2 regions of the Lawsonibacter sp. LCP25S3_E2 genome follow, and region 2 is predicted to be linked to the other one. Evidence: predicted binding sites of a transcription regulator. Region 2 holds the regulator's gene; the other holds the start of a gene.
The links. The regulator HrcA, encoded in region 2, represses chaperone genes, less so after heat shock. The targets are predictions, from matches to a motif close to TGTTAGCACTCNNNNNNNNNGAGTGCTAACA.

Region 1 (4,835 bases), on a different contig from region 2:
AAAAGGTGTCCACAATGCGCTCGGCCAGCATGGGGCCCACGATCCCCGCGCCCATGGCCAGCATATTGGCGTCGTTGTGCCGGCGGGTCATCTCCGCGGACAGCACATCTCCGCACAGGGCGCAGCGGATGCCCTTGACCTTGTTGGCGGAGATGGAGATGCCGATGCCGGTGGTGCAGATGACGATGCCCCGTTCGCACTGGCCGCTGGCTACCGCCTCGGCGGCGGGCTTGGCAAAATCGGGGTAGTCACAGCTGTCGGTACTGTTGGTGCCGAAGTCCTCGCAGGTAATGCCCTTCGCGGCCAGATAGGCCTTGATGTGCTCCTTGAGCATATATCCTCCGTGATCGGAAGCAATGGCGATCATATCAGTTTCCTCCTGTACTGGTTCCTGTGTAAGGAACGGAGTTCTGATTCTATTTTAATCGATTTTTGCAATAATTGCAAGGAAAAAAGCATGTCCCTCCGGCTGAATGACCGGAGGGACATGCGTTTGGGAAAAAATCAGACCATCAGGGAGCACACCAGCTGGGTGTACTCGGCGGGGTCCTCCAGAGGCAGATCGGCCAGGAGCAGAGCCTGGGCGTACAGCAGCTTGGCGTACTTGGCTACGGTATCCTGGTCTCCGGCCTCCACGGCCCGCTTCAGGGCGGCAAAGGGGGCGGCGTCGGGATTCAGTTCCAGCACCCGGTCAGCCTTCATGTGGGCGCTGCCCTCCACCTTGCGCATATACTTTTCCATCTCCAGAGAGACGGGGCCGTCGGCGGTGAGGCAGCAGGCGCCGGACTTGAGAATGGAGGAGATGCGCACTTCCTTCACCTGGTCACCCAGGGCTTCCTTCACGGCATCCAGCACATCCTTGCCGGCCTCGGCCTTCTCCTCGGCGGCCTTCTTCTCCTCCTCGGTCTGAGGCAGGGCGTCCTCCTCGTTGACGGACTTGAACTGTTTGCCGTCAAGTTCACCCAGGGCCTTCATCACAAAATCGTCCACATCCTCGGTGCAGTAGAGGATCTCATAGCCCTTGTCCAGAATCCGCTCCACCTGGGGCAGCTTTGCGATCTTTTCCACGCTCTCGCCGCAGGCGTAGTAGTAGAAGGGCTGGTCCTCGGGCATACGGTCTTTATAGGCGGCCAGAGTGGTGTTCTTCCCCTCCTTGGAGGACCAGAACAGCAGCAGGTCCTGGAGCACATCCTTGTGGGCGCCGTAGTCGGCCACCACGCCGTACTTGATCTGGGTGCCGAAGGCGCCCCAGAACTTCTCGTACTTCTCCCGGTCGTCCTTCTGCATTTTCAGCAGCTCAGACTTGATCTTCTTCTCCAGGGCGGAGGCGATGACCTTCAGCTGGCGGGTATGCTGGAGGACCTCACGGCTGATGTTCAGGGAGAAGTCAGCGGAGTCCACCACGCCCTTGACAAAGCGGAAGTGGTCGGGGAGCAGGTCGGCGCATTTGTCCATAATGAGCACCCCGGAGGAGTAAAGCTGCAGTCCTTTCTGGTACTCACGGGTGTAGAAGTCATAGGGGGTCTGGGCGGGGATATACAGCATGGCCTTATAGGTCACCGCGCCCTCGGCACTGGTGTGGATAACGGCCAGGGGGTCCTGCCAGTCGTTGAACTTCTCCTTATAGAAGGCGTTATACTCCTCGGGCTTTACCTTGGACTTCTGACGCTGCCACAGGGGCACCATGGAGTTAAGGGTCTTCCACTCCTTCACGGTCTCCCACTCGGGCTTGTAGTCCTCCCCGGCGTCGGCGGGCTTTTCCTTCTGGCGGTAGTCCTCTACCTCCATGACGATGGGGTAGCGGATATAGTCGGAGTATTTTTTGATCAGCTCCTGTAATTTATAAGTCTCCAGATACGGATCGTAGTTTTCCTCGTCGGCGTTGGGCTTGATGTGCATGATGATATCGGTGCCGGGGGCGTCCTTCTCGCAGGGGGTGATGGTGTAGCCGTCGGCCCCGTCGGACTGCCACATAAAGGCCTCGTCGCTGCCCCAGGCACGGGACACCACGGTCACATGGTCGGCCACCATAAAGGCGGAGTAGAAGCCCACGCCGAACTGGCCAATGACGTCAATTTTGTCGGCGGCCTTGTCATCCTCGCTGAGATTGGCCTTGAACTGGCCGGAGCCGCTGTGGGCAATGACGCCCAGGTTGTTCTCCAGATCTTCCTTCGTCATGCCGATGCCGTTGTCGGACACGGTGAGGGTGCGCATCTCCTTGTTGGGGACGATGGTGATCTTCAGGTCCTTGCGCTTCACATCCACGCTGTCGTCGGTGAGAGACTTGTAGGCCAGCTTGTCCTCTGCATCACTGGCGTTGGAGATAAGCTCCCGGAGAAAGATCTCCTTGTGGGTGTAGATGGAGTTGACCATCAGGTCCAGCAGCCGCTTGGATTCGGCCTTAAACTGCTTCTTTGCCATGATTTCTGATTCCTCCGTGTATAGTAAAGTTTATTTATAACAAATAAAAGAAATAACGTTAGCACTCATAATTCCTGAGTGCTAACGTTATCATAGCGCACTTGTTGTAAAAAAGCAAGGGTGTTCACAGTTTTTTTACAGTTCCGCCTTAACCGGGCAGACCAGCATAGGTGCGGCGGATACAGGTCCCGGTTTGGGGCTGATAGTAGGAGATGCAGTTGTCCTGGACGACCTCAATGAGCCCATTGACCAGATAGCAAAAGCTTCCCGTTCCGCCAGGCAGGGTATAGAGCTCGTTTCCGTCCCGGTCAAGGATCCGCCATTCCGGTCCCTGGGGGATGGCGAACAGCAGGGGGCCGCCCTCTCGGGTGCCGTCCAGCGGGGTAAGGTCTCCCTTTTGAACCGGGATCAAAATGTTTCCCTCCAGGTCGGTGACGGCGAAGATGCTGCCCTGTTCATCCCAGCTGAGGAAATAGACCCGGTCGCCGCCCACCACCGAGGGGTAGTCGTCCTGGGGAATGGGAGAGGGAAGGGTGTAGGACGTCTCACCCAGAGAGAGGGTGATGGTGCCGTCCTCATGGGACACAGGGGCCCAGGAGAGGGACTGGTTCCAGTAGGCGTCCCACCCGGTAAACCACTCCTCGGCGCTGGTGGCGGAGACTTCCCCGGTGGCGGGGTCCAGGAAGCGGGCAATTTGGTTGGCGTCTCCGTAGGTGCCCAGAAAGAGCAGGCCGTCCTTCCACTGGACGGAGCCTGTGGCGTCGCCGGTAAACCAGGGGATGGCGTTCGGGTCGTCGATGCCCAGTTCGGCCCAGGTAAACTGGCCCGTTTTTTCCCCGGTCTGGGCGCTGATCAGGGTCAGACCCTCCCCGTTTCCGGCGGCGATCCCGTCCGGGTAGGGGATGACGCCCCAGTACTGATAATCGGTCCACCAGCTGCCGTCCTGGACAGCCAGGGCCACCAGGGTGCCGGTGCCGGGCCTGCCCCGATCGGGATTGCCCTGAGTCAGGATGTAGACGGGGAGAGAGTGGTCCTGGCGCTGCCCCTGGTCATCCAACTGGGAGTAGCCGCAGCGGGTGATGGAGGAGCACACCGCATCCATGACCAAAGTGCCGTCCTGGGTCATCAGCCCATAGAACCAGGTGGGCGAGGTATAGGCGGGCTCCTCCTCCCACCAGGCCAGGGTCAGGCCCTGGCTTCCTGCAAAGGGAAGCAGGGGGCCGTAGGAACTGCGGGGAATGAGCTCAGGGGTATACTGCTCGTAGAACCGCCCCCCTACGGCGGGGAGAGCATCTTCTTCCTGGAGAACAGACCAGTCGGTCTGGACGTTGGGGCCGGCGGGGAGCTGGGAGGTGCCGCCCGTTTGGGGGGCGCACCCAGCCAGCAGGACCCCGGCCAGGGCCAGTGCGGCCCATTTGCCACGGGGCTTCATCCTACTCCACTCCTTCCATAACGGGCACATAGCCCTCCATGGCTGCCAACTTCTGGCCCTCGGCGCCCAGCACCCAGTCGTAGAGGATTCGGGTGGGACTGTCGGAGGGGGTGTTCTGGTCAATGGCTACATAGTAGGGGTTCAGGAAGGGATAGCTGCCGTCCTGGATGCTCTGGGCGTTGGGGGTGACGCCGTCAATGGACAAAACCTTCAGCCCCCGTGCCATCTCCATGTCATTGGCGTAGTAATAGACGGTAAAGCCGATGGCGGAGGGGGTGTTGTCATACTGCCGCACCGCATCGATGAGCCCCTGCATGGAGTCGGGCACCCAGGCCTCGGGGGCTTCCATGGGGCTTTGGCCGTCCATGACCAGCTTTTCAAACATGGTCTGGCTGCCCGCGCCCTGGTTGCGCTGGAAGGGGACAATGTCCAGGCTGCTGCCGCCCACCTCGTTCCAGTTGGTGATCTCCCCGGTGTAGATGTCCCGCACCTGCTCAGAGGTCAGGTTGTCCACCGGGTTGTCCTCATTGACCACAAAGACCAGGGCATCCGTGGCAAAGGGGGTGTAGTGCCAGTGCCCCTCCTCCTGGAGCTGGGCCAGGACCTCTCCCTCCGGCTCCGCCGCCAGCACCAGGTCCCGCTCTCCGGCCATGAGATTGCGGTAGGACTGGGTGGTGCGGGAGAAGCTGACCAGATCGGCCACCTGCTCGGGCTCCTCCCCCAACAAAACGGCGCACATGGCCTTTGCCAGCGGGACAGTAGAGGTGGAGCCGTCCAGCCGGGGCAGGTTTTCCCTGGTAAACACAAAGGGGGCCTGGGAAGCGCTGGACGCGGGAGCAGAGGAGGCGGAGCCTCCCTGGGCAGTTTTGGGGGAACAGGCGGTAAGGACCACCGCCAGGGAAAGGGCGGCGGCTATGCAAGATAAGACACGTTTCATCATAAAGTTCCTCCTGTCAGGTGGAAAAAAGGATCGGCCCGTGGG
Region 2 (16,478 bases):
CACCACCATCACCACCCTCCACCGCATGGAGGAAAAGGGGCTCATTCGCTGTGAGATTGTGGGGCGCACCCGCCGCTATTATCCCACATTGGAGCAAAAGCTTGCCCGGCGGCAGGAGACCCGCTCCTTTCTGGAGCGGGTCTATCAGGGCAGCGTGGGTCTGATGGTATCGGCCATGACCCAGGACCGGGCCCTGAGCCGGGAGGAAATTGACGAGCTCTACGCCATCCTCCGCCGGGCGAAAGAGGAGGGATCGTGATGGAGGTTCTGATTCGTTGGGCGCTGGGTTCCTCCCTGCTGATCCTGCTGGTGCTGGCCCTGCGCTTGCTGCTCCGGGAGCGGCTGTCCGCCCGCATTCGGTACGCCCTGTGGGCGGTAGTGCTGCTGCGGCTGCTCATCCCCGTTCAGGTCCCCATGCCCCAGGCTCCCTCCCCCGTTCTTTCCCAGCGGCTGAACGACTATGTGCAGCGTGAAGACCTATACGCCTTTCGGACGGGACCGGTGGACATTCCCCAGGAATCGGAGGAGTCTATGCTCCACTCTCTCCAGCCATGGGACGTGGTCTCCTCCTCCGTCAGCTACACCAGCATTCTGGGGATTCCCTATTATCCCGGCTGTAATGTCATCACCCCCCAGGGGCTCTTCCACTACGCCTTTTACCTCCCCCTGTCCCAGGCCCTGATGCTCCTCTACGTCCTGGGGGTGGGGGTACTGGGGGCAGTGCTGCTCTGGTCCAACCGCCGTTTTTCTCGCACCCTTCGCCTGGACCGGAGGCTGGATGCCAACTGTCCGCTCCCGGTCTATGTGGTGCCCGGCCTCTCCTCCCCCTGTCTCTTTGGCCTTTGGCGGCCCAACATCTACCTTCCCCCGGAGGTAGCCCAGGATGAAACGGTCCTCCGCCACGCCCTGGCCCACGAGTACACCCACTTCCGCCACTGGGATCACATCTGGTCTGCCCTGCGCTGCCTGGTGCTGGTGCTGCACTGGTACAATCCCCTGGTCTGGGCGGCTGCCTACCTGTCCCGGCAGGACGGGGAGCTGGCCTGTGACGAGGGGGCCATCCGCCATTTGGGAGAGGACGAGCGCATCCCCTATGGCCGCACGCTTGTCTCCCTGGTCGCCCAGCGGGGTCCCCGCCCCCGTGACGTGCTCACCTGCTCCACCACCATGGCCCAGGGGAGCTGGGGCATCCGCCAGCGGGTCATCCGGCTGGTGAAGCGGCCCCACACCGTGAAAACCGCCCTGTTTCTGGCCGCGTCCGCCCTGGCCATGGTCACATTGGTGTCCTTTGTGAAGCCGCCGGAGATCCACAGCTACCAAGCCTTTCTCCAGGCTCTGGACCACTCGGACAACATTCAGAATTTCCGGCAGCCCCTGCCTGTCTACCGCCCTGACCGGGTAGAGGAAATTCGTGCCCTGCTTGCCTCCGGCCAGGAGGCCTCCGATTCCCTCCAGCCCTCCCCGGACCACGCCGGGGCATGTCCCCTGTACTGGCTGATGGTGAAGGATTGGAAAGAGACGCCTTCCTTCTACCTGTGTGACTGTGCCGGGGAGGATCGGCTGTGGATCAGCACCGGGCCGGTATCCTGGCAGTCCCTGGCCGTCTATCCCCACGGCACGGCCCAGCGCCTGACGGAGCTCACCGCTGTCCGCTTCCTCACCCTGGAGGACATCCAGCAGCAGCTGCGCCAGGCGGACACCGTCTATCTGGCCGCCAGCCCCCTGTCCAGCGACACTCCCGGTGCTGCCCTCACCGACCCGCAGCTTCTGGAGGAACTGAGAGTCCTTTTCGCCCAGGGGGAACCCTCTTCCCGTGCCTATATCTATAACCACGAAGTTCACCTCCCTGCCTGGAGCGCCCGCCTCTCCCTTCTCCCACCCCAGCAGTGGGGTGAGGAGCCCTGGGACCAGCTGCTGTTTTTGGAAGAGGAGGACGGCTGTCATGTACTCACCCTGATGCGGTGGAAGGACCAGTGGTACGACAGCATGGCCGTCCTGCCCTCCGGCGCCTCTCAGACCATTGCCGACCTCATTGCCCGCCAGACCGCCCGAGGTTGAGGGCAGGTCAAAGGGAACTTTCCCGGAAAACCACAGGCATAAGGATTGCCAAGGCGCCGCCCTTTGTGGTAAGATACCCTTGCAATTTGCCTGAGAGGTGTATGAATTCCAATGAGAATGAGAAAAAAGCCCAACCTGGTCCCCCGCATGGAGCGGTGTGCCCGGTATTTGATTGCTGACCCGGCCCAGTACCGGGGCCACTGGCGGGATCTGAAGCCCGATGCCCGTGAGCTGCGCCTGGAGATCGGCTGCGGCAAGGGCCGCTTTTCCGCGGAAACTGCCCAGCAGAACCCCGATGTGCTGTACATCGCCCTGGAGCGGGTACCCGATGCCATGGTCATTGCCATGGAGCGCTCTATGGAAAAGGGCCTGGATAATATTTTCTTTATTGACGGCGATGCCGCCCTGCTCCGGGACTACTTCGCCCCGGACGAGGTAGATCTGCTGTACATCAACTTCTGTGACCCCTGGCCCGGTCTGAAGCATGCCCGCCGCCGCCTGACCCACCCCCAGTTTTTGGTCCTCTACCGGGGCATCCTCCGGGAGGGGGGACAGATCCACTTCAAGTCGGACAACCACGACCTGTTTGAGTGGTCCCTGTTCCAGTTCCCCAAGGCGGGCTATGCCCTGTCGGAGGTCACCCGCGACCTCCACGGCAGCGGGATCTGTGGGGTCATGACCGACTATGAGGAGAAATTCCATCTCCTAGGAACCCACATCAACCGCTGTGTGGGCACCAAGGAAAAGATGGACCCGGAGCCGGAGTTTCACCCCATCGTAGGCCCCGACCCCACCCGCCGAGAAGCGTAACCATGAACAAGCGCCCGAACCAAACTGGTTCGGGCGCTTGTTTTTTTATTCCTCTGTAATTCCCAGCCGCTCATCCCGCTGGTAGAGCACCTTCAGGAGAATGGGGGTCACGATGGCGGAAATCAGGATCAGCATAATGACACTGGTAAAGAACATAGAGTTCAAAAGCCCCAGGGCCAAACCCTTCTGGGCCACGATCAGGGCCACCTCACCCCGGTTCATCATGCCAACGCCGATTTTCAGAGATTCGCTCCCGTTAAATCCGCACAGGCGGGCCATACCGCCGCAGCCCACGATTTTCGCCAGCAGCGCCACCACCACAAAGACCAGGGTGAAGAGCATGAGCTTGCTGTCCATATCTCCCACATCCGTACTCAGGCCGATGGAAGCAAAGAACAGCGGGCCAAAGATAATATAGGCGTTGATGTCCATCTTCCGCTCGATGTAAGGGGCATCGTGAAGATTGGAGAGCACCAGACCGGCCAGATAGGCACCGGTAATATCGGCAATTCCAAAGTAGGCCTCCGCCACATAGGACATGGCCATACAGAAGGCCAGGGCCAGAATGGGCACCCGGCGGGTATGGGGATATTTGGCGTCCATCCACTTAAAGCAGCGGAAGATGATATATCCAACCACGGCCGAGAACACAAAAAATGCAAGCGTATTGACCCCTACCATCAAAATGGAGGTGTTGGGGTCCTTCAGGCCGCTGATGAGGGTCAGCACAATGATGCCCAGCACATCGTCAATGATGGCGGCGGACATGATGGTCGTGCCGACCTTTCCCTTTAAATGTCCCAGTTCCCGCAGGGCCTCCACCGTAATGGACACAGAGGTTGCCGTCAGAATACAGCCAATAAACAGTGCCTCATAAAAGAGGTTTCGCTGGGTATCGGCCTGGCCATAGAACAGCAGAAAGAGCGCTGTTCCTGCCACCAGGGGAACGATCACACCGGAAGCAGCCACCGCCAGGGCCTTCGGGCCGCTGCGGATGATCTCTTTGGTGTCAGACTCCAGACCCGCTGTAAACATCAGCAGTACCACGCCGATTTCCGCCATCTGGCTCAGGAAGTCAGAGGGCTGCACAAAATTCAGCACACAGGGTCCGATCAGCAATCCGGCAATGATATTGCCTACCACGCTGGGCATATGCAGCTGCCTGGCTGCCAGCCCGCAAAACTTTGCCGCCACCAGAATGATGGCAATGTCACGAAAAATTACATACGTTTCCATAAGAGCACCTCCTATCCGATCAGCGGCGAAACACCCGCTTCTCGGAACCGTTACAGAATAGAACTGCAGCGGAAAAAAATCAAGCTTCTTTTCGTTAACATTTCGTTTAGATTTTTTCGTTTTTAGAAAAGACCCAGTGAAGATTTGCTCAAACAAAGAGCAGCCGCCAAAAGGCGGCTGCTCTTGCCGTAGTTATTGGGGGATTTCTACTGTCTGGTTATCACCGTGTTATTTCTTCTTTTTCTTCTTTTCAAAAAAGCTTTTGATGCCGCCCTCTTCCGGCACCTTTTCTCCCATGGCCGCTCCAAAGGCGTTGAGAGCCTCTTTCTGCTCGGCATTCAGGGAGGTAGGCACCTGGACCCGCACGGTCACATACTGGTCGCCCCGGCCTCTTCCCCGCAGCTCCGGAATTCCCTTCCCACGCAGGCGGAAGGTAGTCCCAGGCTGGGTTCCGGCGGGCAGGGTCCACTTGACCTTGCCGTCGATGGTGGGGATCTCCAGCTCGGCTCCCATAGCCGCCTGATAGAAGGACACCGGGTGCTCATAGAGCACCGTGGTACCGTCCCGCTGGAACAGGCTGTGGGGTTTAATCCGGATGCCCACCAGCAGATCTCCGGAGGGGCCGCCGTTCACACCGGCGTTGCCCTGGCCCCGCAGGGAGACCGCCTGACCATCATCAATACCGGCGGGGATGGTCACAGAAACACGCTTTTTCTTGCGCACACTGCCCGCGCCGCCGCAGGCCTTACAGGGACTATGGATGATCTTGCCCGTACCCCGGCACTTGGGGCAGGTGGTAGTAGTGGAGAACGCAAAGCCGCCGCCGCCACGCTGTACCCGCACCGCGCCGGTGCCCCGGCAATCGGGACAGGTCTCCGCGGTGGTGCCCGCCTCACAGCCGGAACCATGGCAGGCCTCACAGGTCTCCGTACGGTTCAGGTCGATCTCCTTGGTGCAGCCGAAGGCCGCCTCCTCAAAGGTAATGGTAATGTTGGCCCGCAGGCTCTCCCCCTTCTGGGGGCCGTTGCGCCGGGCAGAGCCGCCAAAGCCGCCGCCAAACCCGCCGAAGCCGCCAAAGCCGCCAAAGCCGCCGCCCAGAATATCTCCAAGGATGTCACCCAGATCCCCAAAATCTCCGCTGAAGCCGCCGCCCCCGGCACCAAAGTTGGGGTCTACACCGGCGTGGCCAAACTGGTCATAGCGGGATTTCTTCTCCGGGTCCGAGAGAATGCCATAGGCCTCGTTGATCTCCTTAAAGCGTTCCTCCGCCTCTTTGTCTCCTGGATGCAGATCCGGGTGGTACTGCTTAGCAAGCTTGCGGTAAGCTTTTTTAATTTCTTCCTCCGAAGCCCCTTTGGAGACGCCCAGGACCTCGTAGTAATCTCGTTTCTGTTCTGGCATATGGTTCACCAACTTTACAAATTAGGAATGGGGCCTTCGAACCATGCTCTCATCTGTCCTTGCAGAAGCAATCCCGCTTCCCGGCACCGCCAGGAGGGAGGTGGCTTCCCATCCCTAAATTTAACTTTCTTCGATTTAAAATAGACGCCACACAGGCGGGGCAGAGCCCCGCCTATGCTTATTTTGTTATCTTACTTTTTATCGTCGTCCACGACTTCATAGTCAGCGTCCACCACATCAGGACCGGCGTTTCCGCCGCCCTGCTGGCCGCCGCCGAAGTTGGCGCCGCCCATATCGGGGCCCGCGCCGCCGGCAGCCTGGCCGGCCTGGCCATAGAGCTTCTCGCTGACGGCGTAGAACTCCTTGGTCAAAGCCTCGGTAGCGTCCTTGATCGCCTGGCTGTCGTTGCCCTTCAGGGTCTCCTTCAGGTGGTTCAGGGCACTCTCCACTTTGCTCTTGTCCTCAGCGGGGATCTTGTCGCCCATATCCTCCAGGGTCTTCTCGGTCTGGTAGACCATCTGGTCACCGTTGTTGCGAATGTCAACCTCTTCCTTGCGCTTGGCGTCCTCGGCAGCAAACTGCTCGGCCTCCTTGACGGCCTTGTCGATGTCCTCCTTGGACATGTTGGTGGAGGAGGTGATGGTGATGTGCTGCTCCTTGCCGGTGCCCAGGTCCTTGGCGGACACGTTCACAATGCCGTTGGCGTCGATGTCGAAGGTGACCTCGATCTGAGGCACGCCGCGGCGGGCGGGAGCAATGCCGTCCAGGTGGAAGCGGCCCAGGGTCTTGTTGTACTGGGCCATCTCACGCTCGCCCTGGAGCACGTGGACCTCAACAGAGGTCTGATTGTCGGCCGCGGTGGTGAAGATCTGGCTGGCCCGCTTGGGGATGGTGGTGTTGCGCTCCACCAGCTTGGTCATCACGCCGCCCATGGTCTCAATGCCCAGGGACAGGGGGGTGACGTCCAGCAGCAGCAGGTCCTTCACGTCGCCGGTGAACACGCCGCCCTGGAGGGCAGCACCCAGCGCCACGCACTCGTCGGGGTTGATGCCCTTGAAGCCTTCCTTGCCGGTAAGCTTCTTCACCATCTCCTGCACGGCGGGGATACGGCTGGAGCCGCCCACCATCAGGACCTTGGACAGCTGGCTGCCGGTGAGACCGGCGTCAGACAGAGCCTGCTTCACGGGGCCGCTGGTGGCCTCCACCAGGTGGGCAGTGAGCTGATCGAACTTCGCACGGGTGAGGGTCAGGTCCAGGTGCTTGGGGCCGGTGGCGTCGGCCGTGATATAGGGCAGGTTGATGGCGGTGGAAGTGACGCCGGACAGCTCGATCTTGGCCTTCTCGGCGGCCTCCTTCAGACGCTGCATAGCCACCTTGTCGCCGCTGAGGTCCACACCCTCGGCCTTCTTGAACTCAGCAACCATCCAGTCCATGACGCACTTATCAAAGTCGTCGCCGCCCAGACGGTTGTTGCCGGCGGTAGCCAGAACCTCGATGACGCCCTCGTCGATGTCCAGGATGGACACATCGAAGGTGCCGCCGCCCAGGTCATACACCATGATCTTCTGGGCGTCTTCCTTATCCACACCGTAAGCCAGAGCGGCGGCGGTGGGCTCGTTGATGATACGCTTCACGTCCAGACCGGCGATCTTACCGGCGTCCTTGGTGGCCTGGCGCTGGGCATCGGTGAAGTAAGCGGGAACGGTGATGACGGCCTCGGAGACGGTCTGGCCCAGATAGGCCTCGGCGTCCGCCTTCAGCTTCTGAAGGATCATGGCGCTGATCTCCTGGGGAGTGTACTTCTTGCCGTCGATCTCCACCTTGTAATCGGTGCCCATCTCACGCTTGATGGAGCTGATGGTCCGGTCGGGGTTGGTGATGGCCTGGCGCTTGGCCACCTGGCCCACCATACGCTCGCCGTCCTTGGAGAAGGCCACCACAGAAGGGGTAGTACGGTTGCCCTCGGCGTTGGCGATGACGACGGCGTCGCCGCCCTCCATAACGGCTACACAGCTATTGGTTGTACCTAAGTCGATACCAATGATCTTAGACATAATGTTTTCCTCCTAAATATATGAAAGATTGTTGTTAACGAATTTATATGGTCACGCTGCAGCGGCTGTAAAATGCACGCCTCCGCGCTTCGGATCAGTTTGCTACCTTTACCATGGCGAACCGGATGACCTTTTCTCCCAGCTGGAAGCCGGCCTGAAATACCTCGGCCACCACATTCTCGCCCAGGGTCTCGTCCTCCACATGCATAACTGCGTTGTGGAGATTGGGGTCAAAATTCTCACCCAGCGCGGGAATCTCGGTAATGCCCAGCTTGGAGAAAATCTCCTTCAGCTGATTCATGGTCATCTCCACGCCCTTCTTATAGGCCTCATCGGCGGTGGGCTGCTTGAGTGCCCGCTCCAGATTGTCATAGACCGGCAGGAACGCAATGGCGGTATCCGCCTTTGCCTCGTTCCACAGGGCCTCTTTCTCCTTGGCGGTGCGCTTGCGGTAGTTATCATATTCAGCAGCCAGGCGGAGGAAGCGGTCCTCCTGGGCAGCCAGCTGTTTCTGAATGGGGTCCTCCTGGGCAGCCTGCGCTTCCTGCTGGGGCTGCTCGGTGGTCTCTGCCTGAGCGGCTTCGGCCTCAGCGGTCTCAGTCTGAACAGCTTCGGTCTCGGGCTGTTCCTGAGAGGGGATCTCGTTCTTTTTTTCCTTTTTACTCACGATGCTGTGCTCCTTCGCTGTTCAATATTTTTTCCTCATGCTCACTCAGGATTCTTCCTTGTCTTCCTGTTCCCCAGAGGGCAGCTCTTTGCCAAACATCCGGGTCAGGCTATCGGCAAAATAGGACAGCCGGGCGGTCACCTTGGCATAATCCATCCGGGTGGGGCCTACCACACCGATGATCCCCTTCATATTATCTCCGATATCGTAGCTGGCCATGACCACGCTGGTATCTTTCAGGGCATCGTTGACATTTTCCGGACCGATGAGGATATTCATGCTCTTCCCGTTGTTCAGGTTCATGGGAAGGCGGGAGGTTTCATTTTCCTCGCTGAGATAATTCATCAGGGGTTTTGCCTTATCCAGACTGCGGTATTCCGGGTGCTCCAACAGGTGGGTGATACCTGCGGTGCGGAACTTCTGCCGCCCCTGGTCATCCAGCACCTCAATGGCAAATTCTACGACCAGGGAAATGAGCTCAAACGCACCCGGCGCGGTGTGGGTCTCCATCTTGTCCAGGGCCTCTTCCATCTCCTCACGGGACAGCCCCACAAAGGAGGTATTGAGCACCGCGGACAAAAGCTGAAGCTGGGTATCGGACAGCTGGTCGGGAAGATGAATGAGCTTGTTCTTCACCACACTGTTGTCCGTCATGACCACGGCGATAAAGGCGTTCTCCTCTACCATCAGCAGATCAAAACGCTTGACTGTAACCCGCTGCTTGGCCGCCGCCACCGTAAAAACGGGGTAATCGCTCAGCTGGGAGAGCACCTTGCCCGCCCGGTCGATGACCCGGTCCAGCTCCTCCATTTTCAGGTTCAGCGCCTCGTTAATGCGCTGGGTCTCCTGAATGGTCAGCTGTTGGCGGTCCATCAGCTCGTTGACATACAGCCGGTAGCCCGCCGCGGAGGGAATCCGTCCTGCAGAGGTGTGGGGCTGCTCCAGCAGGCCCAGCTCCGTCAGGTCGGCCATCTCATTGCGGATGGTGGCAGTGGAGACATCCAGTCCCGCCAGCTCCGCCACCGCCTTCGAGCCAACGGGCTCGGCAGTGGCGATATAGGTTTCAACAATGGCGCGCAGAATACGCTTTTTCCGTTCTGTCAATTCCAATCGTACCGCCGCCTTTCCGTTTCGTTTCTTTAGCACTCATATTCCCCGAGTGCTAAAGATAATGTACCACTCCCCCTGAGAATTGTCAATAGCCACTTTATGAATTTATTTTAAACAAATAGCAGGTATATTTCTTTTGCACAGGCGCAGGAACGGTGCTAAAAAATCACCGTCCGGAGATACCGGACGGTGATTTCAAAACAGCACCAAACTGGTTTGCCATTATCCTTTTGTCAGGTCACGCACCCACTTGCCGGAGCGCAGGCGCCACACGCCCAGCACAAATTTGACCACCTGCTCCACACCAAAGGCCAGGTAAACCCAGAACACCGAGGTACGCAGCACCACACCGCAGAAAATGGCATAGGGAATGGCACACACCCAAATGGGGGATACATCAATCAAGGTAGCCGCTCTCACATCGCCTCCACCCCGGAGTACACCGATGATATTGACACTGTTGAAATTGCGCAGGGGCATCAACAATCCCATAACGGTAATCATCATCGCCGCCACCGAGCTGGCTCCTGGGGACAGCTTGAACAGGGGGAACACCCACAGGGGTGCCACTTCCCGTGCAAAGAATACCAGGAACACCGACAGCAGTACGCCGCACACCACTGCCAGGGTATTCATGGCCAGGCCTACATTTTTAATGTGGGCCGTTCTGCCCGCTCCGATCTCCCGGCCGATGATAATGGCAGCGGTGGCCGCCAGGCCGAAGGAGAACACGGTACAAATTTTTTCCACATTGCCCGCCAGGGTGTAGGCCGCCAAAATCTCGGTGCTGCCCTCCATGTGGCCCATGATGGTGGGGAAAATGGAGGTTCCCAGACCCCACATAGTCTCATTGCACACCACCAGGCCGCCATAGCGCAGGAACCGCTGGAGCATGGGCAGTCCCGGTCTCAGCAAAAGCCCGCCCCGAATCCGGAAAAAGGTATTGCGGGCCATGTGTGTCACCACAATGGTCACTTCCAGCCCACGGGCAATGAGGGTTGCCAGGGCCGCGCCCCGCACCCCCATGGCGGGGGCCCCCAGATTGCCGAAAATAAATACCCAGTTTAAAAAGGTATTGACGGTCATGGAAGCGGCCAGGATGTACATGCCCAGCTGGGGCCGCTCCATACTCCGGTAGGCGGCCACATACATCATAGTAAAGGCATTGAGCACATAAGATATACCGGCAATGCTGCCGTACTGGGCCGCCATCTCCACCACTTCGGGCTGATTGCCGAAGAGGCTGAGGAATTGTACCGGGCAAACCAGCAAAATCCCCGCAAATACCGAGGAGACCAGCAGCACTACCCAAATGGCCACGCCCATCACCCGGTTGATGGCCTCCATGTCCTGTTTGCCCCAATATTGGCTAATAAGGACGGACGAGCCGCTCTGGACTCCGAAGATAAACAGCTGCACTACAAACAGGGGGATATTGGCCAGCGTCACCGCTGCCATGGGGGCTTCCCCCAACATTCCAACCATAAACGTATCCGCCATACTCAGCGTGCTGGTGATCAAGTTTTGCAGCACAATGGGCGCAGCCAACGCCGCCACCTGGCGGTAGAAGCCAGGCTTTTGCTTCATATAAGCGAGCACAAACATTCTCCTTTTCGTAAAATTTAAGACATCGTGGGAAACAGCTCTTGTTTTGCCGCAGCCAGCGCCTGAACCAGGGCATCTACGTCCTCCTGGCTGGTATCTGCGGAAAAGCTGATGCGCAGGGCTCCGTCCAGCTCGGGCTTTGGCAGCTTCAGCGCCGCAAACACATGACTGGGCTTTCCCTTGTGACAGGCCGAGCCGGAGGAGAGGAACACGCCCCGGTCGCTGAGGTAGCGCACCACCACCTCGCTCTTATACCCCGGCATGGTCACCGGCAGGATGTGGGGCGCGCCATGCTCCACCAGCACCTTAAGTCCCGGCACCTGCTGCGTCAAGCGGGCAGCCGTCTCCTCCCGCAGGCGGGCCATGTGCTTCAAATCCGCCTCCATGGTCGCTCTGCCCAGACGGGCAGCGGCAGCCAGGGCGGCAATCTGTCCCGTAGCCTCCGTACCCGAACGCAGCCCGGACTCCTGTCCGCCGCCTCGGATCAGGGGTGGAAGCTTGAGTCCCTTTTTGATGTACAGCGCGCCAATCCCCTTGGGCGCATGGATTTTATGCCCGCTGATGGACAGCAGATCCACTCCAAGTTCCTTTGGCGTAAACGGTACCTTTAAAAACCCCTGCACCCCATCGCAGTGAAGCAGCGCGGGACAGCCGGATTTTTGAATGGCTCGAGCCGTCTCCTTCACAGGCAGAATGGTCCCCAGCTCATTGTTGACCAGCATCATGGATACCAGCACCGTGTCCTCCCGCAATGCTGCCTCCACTTGGGCGGGATCGATCTGCCCCTGTTTGTCCGGGGTCAAATAGGTGACCTCCCACCCCTGGCGTTCCAGCTCCCGGCACGGCTCCAGCACAGCGGCATGCTCGATGGCCGTAGTAATGATGTGCCTTCCTTTTCTCCGGTTCAGCTCGACCCCGGAACGAATGGCCCAGTTGTCGCTCTCCGTTCCACAGGAGGTAAAGTAGACCTCCTCCGGCTGGCAGCCCAACGCCTGGGCCACATCCCGCCGGCAATCCTTCACCAAGGCCGCCGCCCTGCCTCCGAACTGATACACGGAGGACGGATTGCCCCACTGCTGTGTCATGGCTTCCAGAGCGGCCTGAGCGGCCTCGGGCCGAACCTGTGTAGTGGCCGCATTGTCGAAGTAATGAAACACACTCATCCCTCCAAACACTCATCTGTGCGTAGTAGACCTATTCTATTCTGCCGCGCCTGGAAAGTCAAGGATAAGCGACACAAATAGACACATTCTGCCCCTGCCCCCTTGCAAATAAAATGAGGGCTGTATATAATGAAACTACCCTATCCAAGGAAGTGCTGCTCTATGGACAATTTATCCGGGATTTGCTATATCGTAGGTGCCATGTCTCTGACGCCCAATCTCCGGCCCTATCCCGCTCCGGGGGACTATGTGATTGCCGCTGACCGGGGGTTTGACTCTCTGCTGGCCTACGGGGTCATGCCCGACCTGGCGGTGGGGGATTTCGATTCCCTGGGCCACCGGCCCAACCACCCCAATGTCATCCAGCTCCCCGCCGAAAAGGACGACACCGACATGGTCTACGCCCTGCGCAAGGGGCTGGAAATGGGTTACCGCCGCTTTATTCTCCTGGGCGGCGTAGGCGGACGGCTGGAACACACTCTGGGCAATCTCCAGCTGTTGGATTGGCTGACGCTGCACGGAGCCCAGGGATTCCTGGCAGGGGAAAAGACCATCGTCACCTGCGTGCGGGACGGCGCTTGCCTCACCTTCCCCTCCACCATGTCCGGATATCTGTCTGTATTTTGCAACAGCGGCTGTGCTCAGGGCGTCACCCTGGCCAACCTGAAATACCCGCTGCAGGACTACACGCTCACCGGTTCCTTCCCCCTGGGCGTCAGCAATCAATTTTTAGACGCGCCCGCCCAGGTGTCTGTACGGGAGGGAAGCCTCCTGCTCATCTGGGAGGATAAGGGAGACTTCTATTCTCTTATGCCAAAGCTGTGGGTCAAATAAGTCCTCGCGGTCTTACCCCTTGCCTTTTTGGGTATCCTATGGTATAGTTGACCCCTAAAGTCCCGGAGAGGAGGTGTCCGCCATGGGTGAGGCGGTCAAAGTTATCGCCAAAAACAGCAAAGCCTACCACGACTATTTTATTGAAGAAAAATACGAGGCCGGCATTGAGCTGGCGGGCACTGAGGTCAAGTCCATCCGCCTGGGCAATGTGAATTTAAAGGATTCCTTTTGTATTATTAAGGATGGCCAGCTCTCTGTGCTGGGGATGCATATCAGTCCCTATGAAAAGGGCAATATATTCAATAAAGATCCCCGCCGTCCCCGCCGGCTTCTCATGCACAAGCGGGAGATCATGCGCTTGTTTGGCCGCATTAAACAAGACGGCTATTCCCTGATCCCCTTGACCATATATTTCAAAGGTCCCCGTGTCAAAATAGAGCTGGGTCTTGCCAAAGGCAAAAAACTCTACGACAAGCGGGAGTCCTCTGCCAAGCGGGATGCAAAGCGGGAGATCGACCGGGCTATGAAGACCCGGAACCGGTAATGAAACATAGGAAAGGATGATACCCATGGCTCAGAATCCCATCGTCACCATTGAAATGGAAAACGGCGGCATCATCAAGGCGGAGCTTTACCCCGATGTGGCGCCCAACAGTGTGAATAACTTTATCAGCCTCATCCAGAAGGGCTTTTACGACGGCCTGATCTTCCACCGCTGCATCCCTGGCTTTATGATCCAGGGCGGCTGCCCCCAGGGCACCGGTATGGGCGGCCCCGGCTACTCCATCAAGGGTGAGTTTGCTCAGAACGGCGTCAAGAACGACCTGCTTCACGACCGGGGTGTGCTGTCCATGGCCCGTGCCATGAACCCTAACTCCGCTGGCAGCCAGTTCTTCATCATGGTGGAAAAGGCCCCCCACCTGGACGGCCAGTATGCCGCCTTCGGCAAGGTGATCGAGGGCATGGAGGTGGCTGATGCCATCGTCTCTGCCAAAACGGATTGGAACGACCGTCCCCGTGAGGAGCAGAAGATGAAGAAGGTCACCGTGGACACCTTCGGTGTGGACTACCCCGAACCCGAGAAGGTCTAATCACATGATGGAAACTTCTCCTCTCCGACGGGGAGGAGAAGTTCCCACTTCATTTTCTCACATAGTAGCCTGACGGTTATAAAAAGTCCGTTGAAATACGCTGCAATGTTCCTCTCGCACCCAAACCAAATCGAAGCCCAGCGCAGCGGGTTCGATTTGGAGAGGAGAGGCAAGGGAGCGGCGTTAGGAATATCCGCCTTTGGCGGATGTTGCGAACAGAGCGGACTTTGCCTCGACGAGGGGGCGTACCGGTTTCGACGGGGACGCTGCAGTGGGAATAGCGGGCGGTGGCGCCTGGCCACCTTAAAACGGGCATTCTTTATAAATTAAAGAACAACAACGAATACGCTTACGCTGCCTAATTAAAGGCGGCCGTCTGACCGGGAAGGGCCACGAGCCCGGATCAGGCGTCGATTAGTGGCGGACGTGCGCCGGCAAAGCTTTGAGCCGGCCATGCATCATGAAGCTTACCTGACCCCCAGGCGTGACGGCTTGCCTGGGGTGAGGGGAACGGGAAGAGCAAGACTTCCGCAATAACCGTCTGCGCCCGGAGAAGTTCCCATGAATACGTTTTCGGACGGGAGTTCAACTCTCCCCGCCTCCACCACGTCGCCGCGGACGTCATATCGTTCGCGGCGACTTTTTTACAAAAGTCACCTCTCACTCATTTTGTCGCGGCTCCTCTCCAAACCGGACCCACTGCGTTGGGCTCCGGTTCGGTTTTGGGGCACCGCCGGAAGGTGAAGCATCTTTTCGGCAACAAAACATACATTGTCGCGGACGTCATATCGTTCGCGGCGACTTTTTTACAAAAGTCACCTCTCACTCATTTTGTCGCGGCTCCTCTCCAAACCGGACCCACTGCGTTGGGCTCCGGTTTGGTTTTGGGACAGCGCCGGAAGCTGAAGCATCTTTTGGGCAACAAAACACACGTCGTCGCGGACGTCATATCGTTCGCGGCGACTTTTTTACAAAAGTCACCTCTCACTCATTTTGTCGCGGCTCCTCTCCAAACCGGACCCACTGTCGCTGGGCTCCGGTTCGGTTTTGGGGCATCGCCGGAAGGTGAAGCATCTTTTCGGCAACAAAACACACGTCGTCGCGGACGTCATATCGTTCGCGGCGACTTTTTTACAAAAGTCACCTCTCACTCATTTTGTCGCGGCGCCTCTCCAAACCGGACCCACTACGTTGGGCTCCGGTTTGGTTTTGGGTGTAAACCTGGCATCTGCGCCATCTATACTGTTTCAACCTTTTAAGAAAAAAGACAGGCTGCCAAAAGGCAGTCTGTCTTCTTTATCGCATTCAAGGAAAAAGGTTTCGTGCCTGGATGAAAGAATCCGTATAAAATCGTTCAATCTCATCTTGACAAACGGGAAAGGAAGAAGTATATTATAGTTAATAAAAAGAATCATTACTGATTTTAACGGAGGTATCGCATCATGGATTTTAAGGGATCTCGTACCGAGCAGAATCTACAGGCCGCATTCAGCGGAGAATCAATGGCACGCAATAAATATCTTTTCTTTGCCGAGAAGGCCAGACAAGAACAGCATCCCGAGGTGGCCGAACTTTTTGAACAGATGGCCCAGAATGAGGGCGTTCACGGCCGCCTGCTCTATCATCATTTAAAGGGAGTCGGGAGCAGTTCCGCCAATCTCCAGGAGGCTATTCAGGGTGAGTATGGCGAGTGGAGCAGTATGTATCCCTCCTTTGCGCAGATCGCACGGGAAGAGGGATTTGAAGATATTGGCCTGCTCTTTGAGCAGATCTCCAAGATCGAAAAGGACCATGAATTCCGTTTCTTAGCCGCTCTGGCCAAGTTGAACAGCGCCGGCGGAGAAAAAGCAGCTGTATCGGCTGCCTCCACACCCGAGGCTGCTGCTCCTGCCGCACCTCAGATGGTAACGGTGCAGGGATACCGCTGCATGTTTTGCGGAGCCACCTATGAGAGCCGTCCTGATGTGTGCCACGTCTGTCAGGCGATCGGCTCCTTCGAGCCCACCACCATTCAGAAACGTGTGGATAACTAAGGAAAAATAGTGCAGAGTGCACACCACCACAGGCTCCCTATTGCTCCCGGCAGATTTTCGCCAAGGTTTTTTGTCACGCAATTTGTTGCGACCTCTTGTTAAATCACAACCGCCTGTTCTGGGTTGAGATTTGATTTTAAACGCAAACCTAAGTGTTGGCCTAAAAAGGGCGCATCGACTTCAAAAAGGAAAGCACGCTTTTCGCGTGCTTTCCTTTTTGGGCTTTTCCACCCTTAATCAAATTTAAATCTCTGGAAACGGCTTCTCCACAGCCTTCCCTCCGCAGTAGCGCTGTACAATCTCTCCGCCGTCATAGAGGAACTGCTCCAGCCGCTCATAAGGACTGCGTTCCATCAGCGCATCCAGGGCTGTGGGACGAATCACCAGGGCATCAAACTGGAAGCCAGGCAAAAATG

Region 1: a site for HrcA is predicted at 2,478-2,508, ahead of htpG (molecular chaperone HtpG). Genes of this name have one in related genera too.

What each region holds. Positions count from the first base shown of each region.
Region 1 is NZ_JBQKJL010000001.1:261,441-266,275, reverse strand. Features, by position in the region: gene rpiB (ribose 5-phosphate isomerase B) at 1-367, opposite strand, end outside; gene htpG (molecular chaperone HtpG) at 505-2,421, opposite strand; gene ACTQ3R_RS01375 (hypothetical protein) at 2,570-3,853, opposite strand; gene ACTQ3R_RS01370 (PstS family phosphate ABC transporter substrate-binding protein) at 3,855-4,793, opposite strand.
Region 2 is NZ_JBQKJL010000021.1:19,974-36,451, forward strand. Features, by position in the region: gene ACTQ3R_RS14155 (BlaI/MecI/CopY family transcriptional regulator) at 1-259, shown strand, start outside; gene ACTQ3R_RS14160 (M56 family metallopeptidase) at 259-2,058, shown strand; gene trmB (tRNA (guanosine(46)-N7)-methyltransferase TrmB) at 2,170-2,868, shown strand; gene ACTQ3R_RS14170 (cation:proton antiporter) at 2,914-4,104, opposite strand; gene dnaJ (molecular chaperone DnaJ) at 4,333-5,505, opposite strand; gene dnaK (molecular chaperone DnaK) at 5,697-7,559, opposite strand; gene grpE (nucleotide exchange factor GrpE) at 7,654-8,226, opposite strand; gene hrcA (heat-inducible transcriptional repressor HrcA) at 8,272-9,372, opposite strand; gene ACTQ3R_RS14195 (MATE family efflux transporter) at 9,559-10,935, opposite strand; gene ACTQ3R_RS14200 (cysteine desulfurase family protein) at 10,959-12,098, opposite strand; gene ACTQ3R_RS14205 (thiamine diphosphokinase) at 12,267-12,938, shown strand; gene smpB (SsrA-binding protein SmpB) at 13,021-13,482, shown strand; gene ACTQ3R_RS14215 (peptidylprolyl isomerase) at 13,508-14,029, shown strand; RNA gene ssrA (transfer-messenger RNA) at 14,269-14,636, shown strand; gene ACTQ3R_RS14225 (rubrerythrin family protein) at 15,472-16,062, shown strand; gene ACTQ3R_RS14230 (amidohydrolase family protein) at 16,306-16,478, opposite strand, start outside.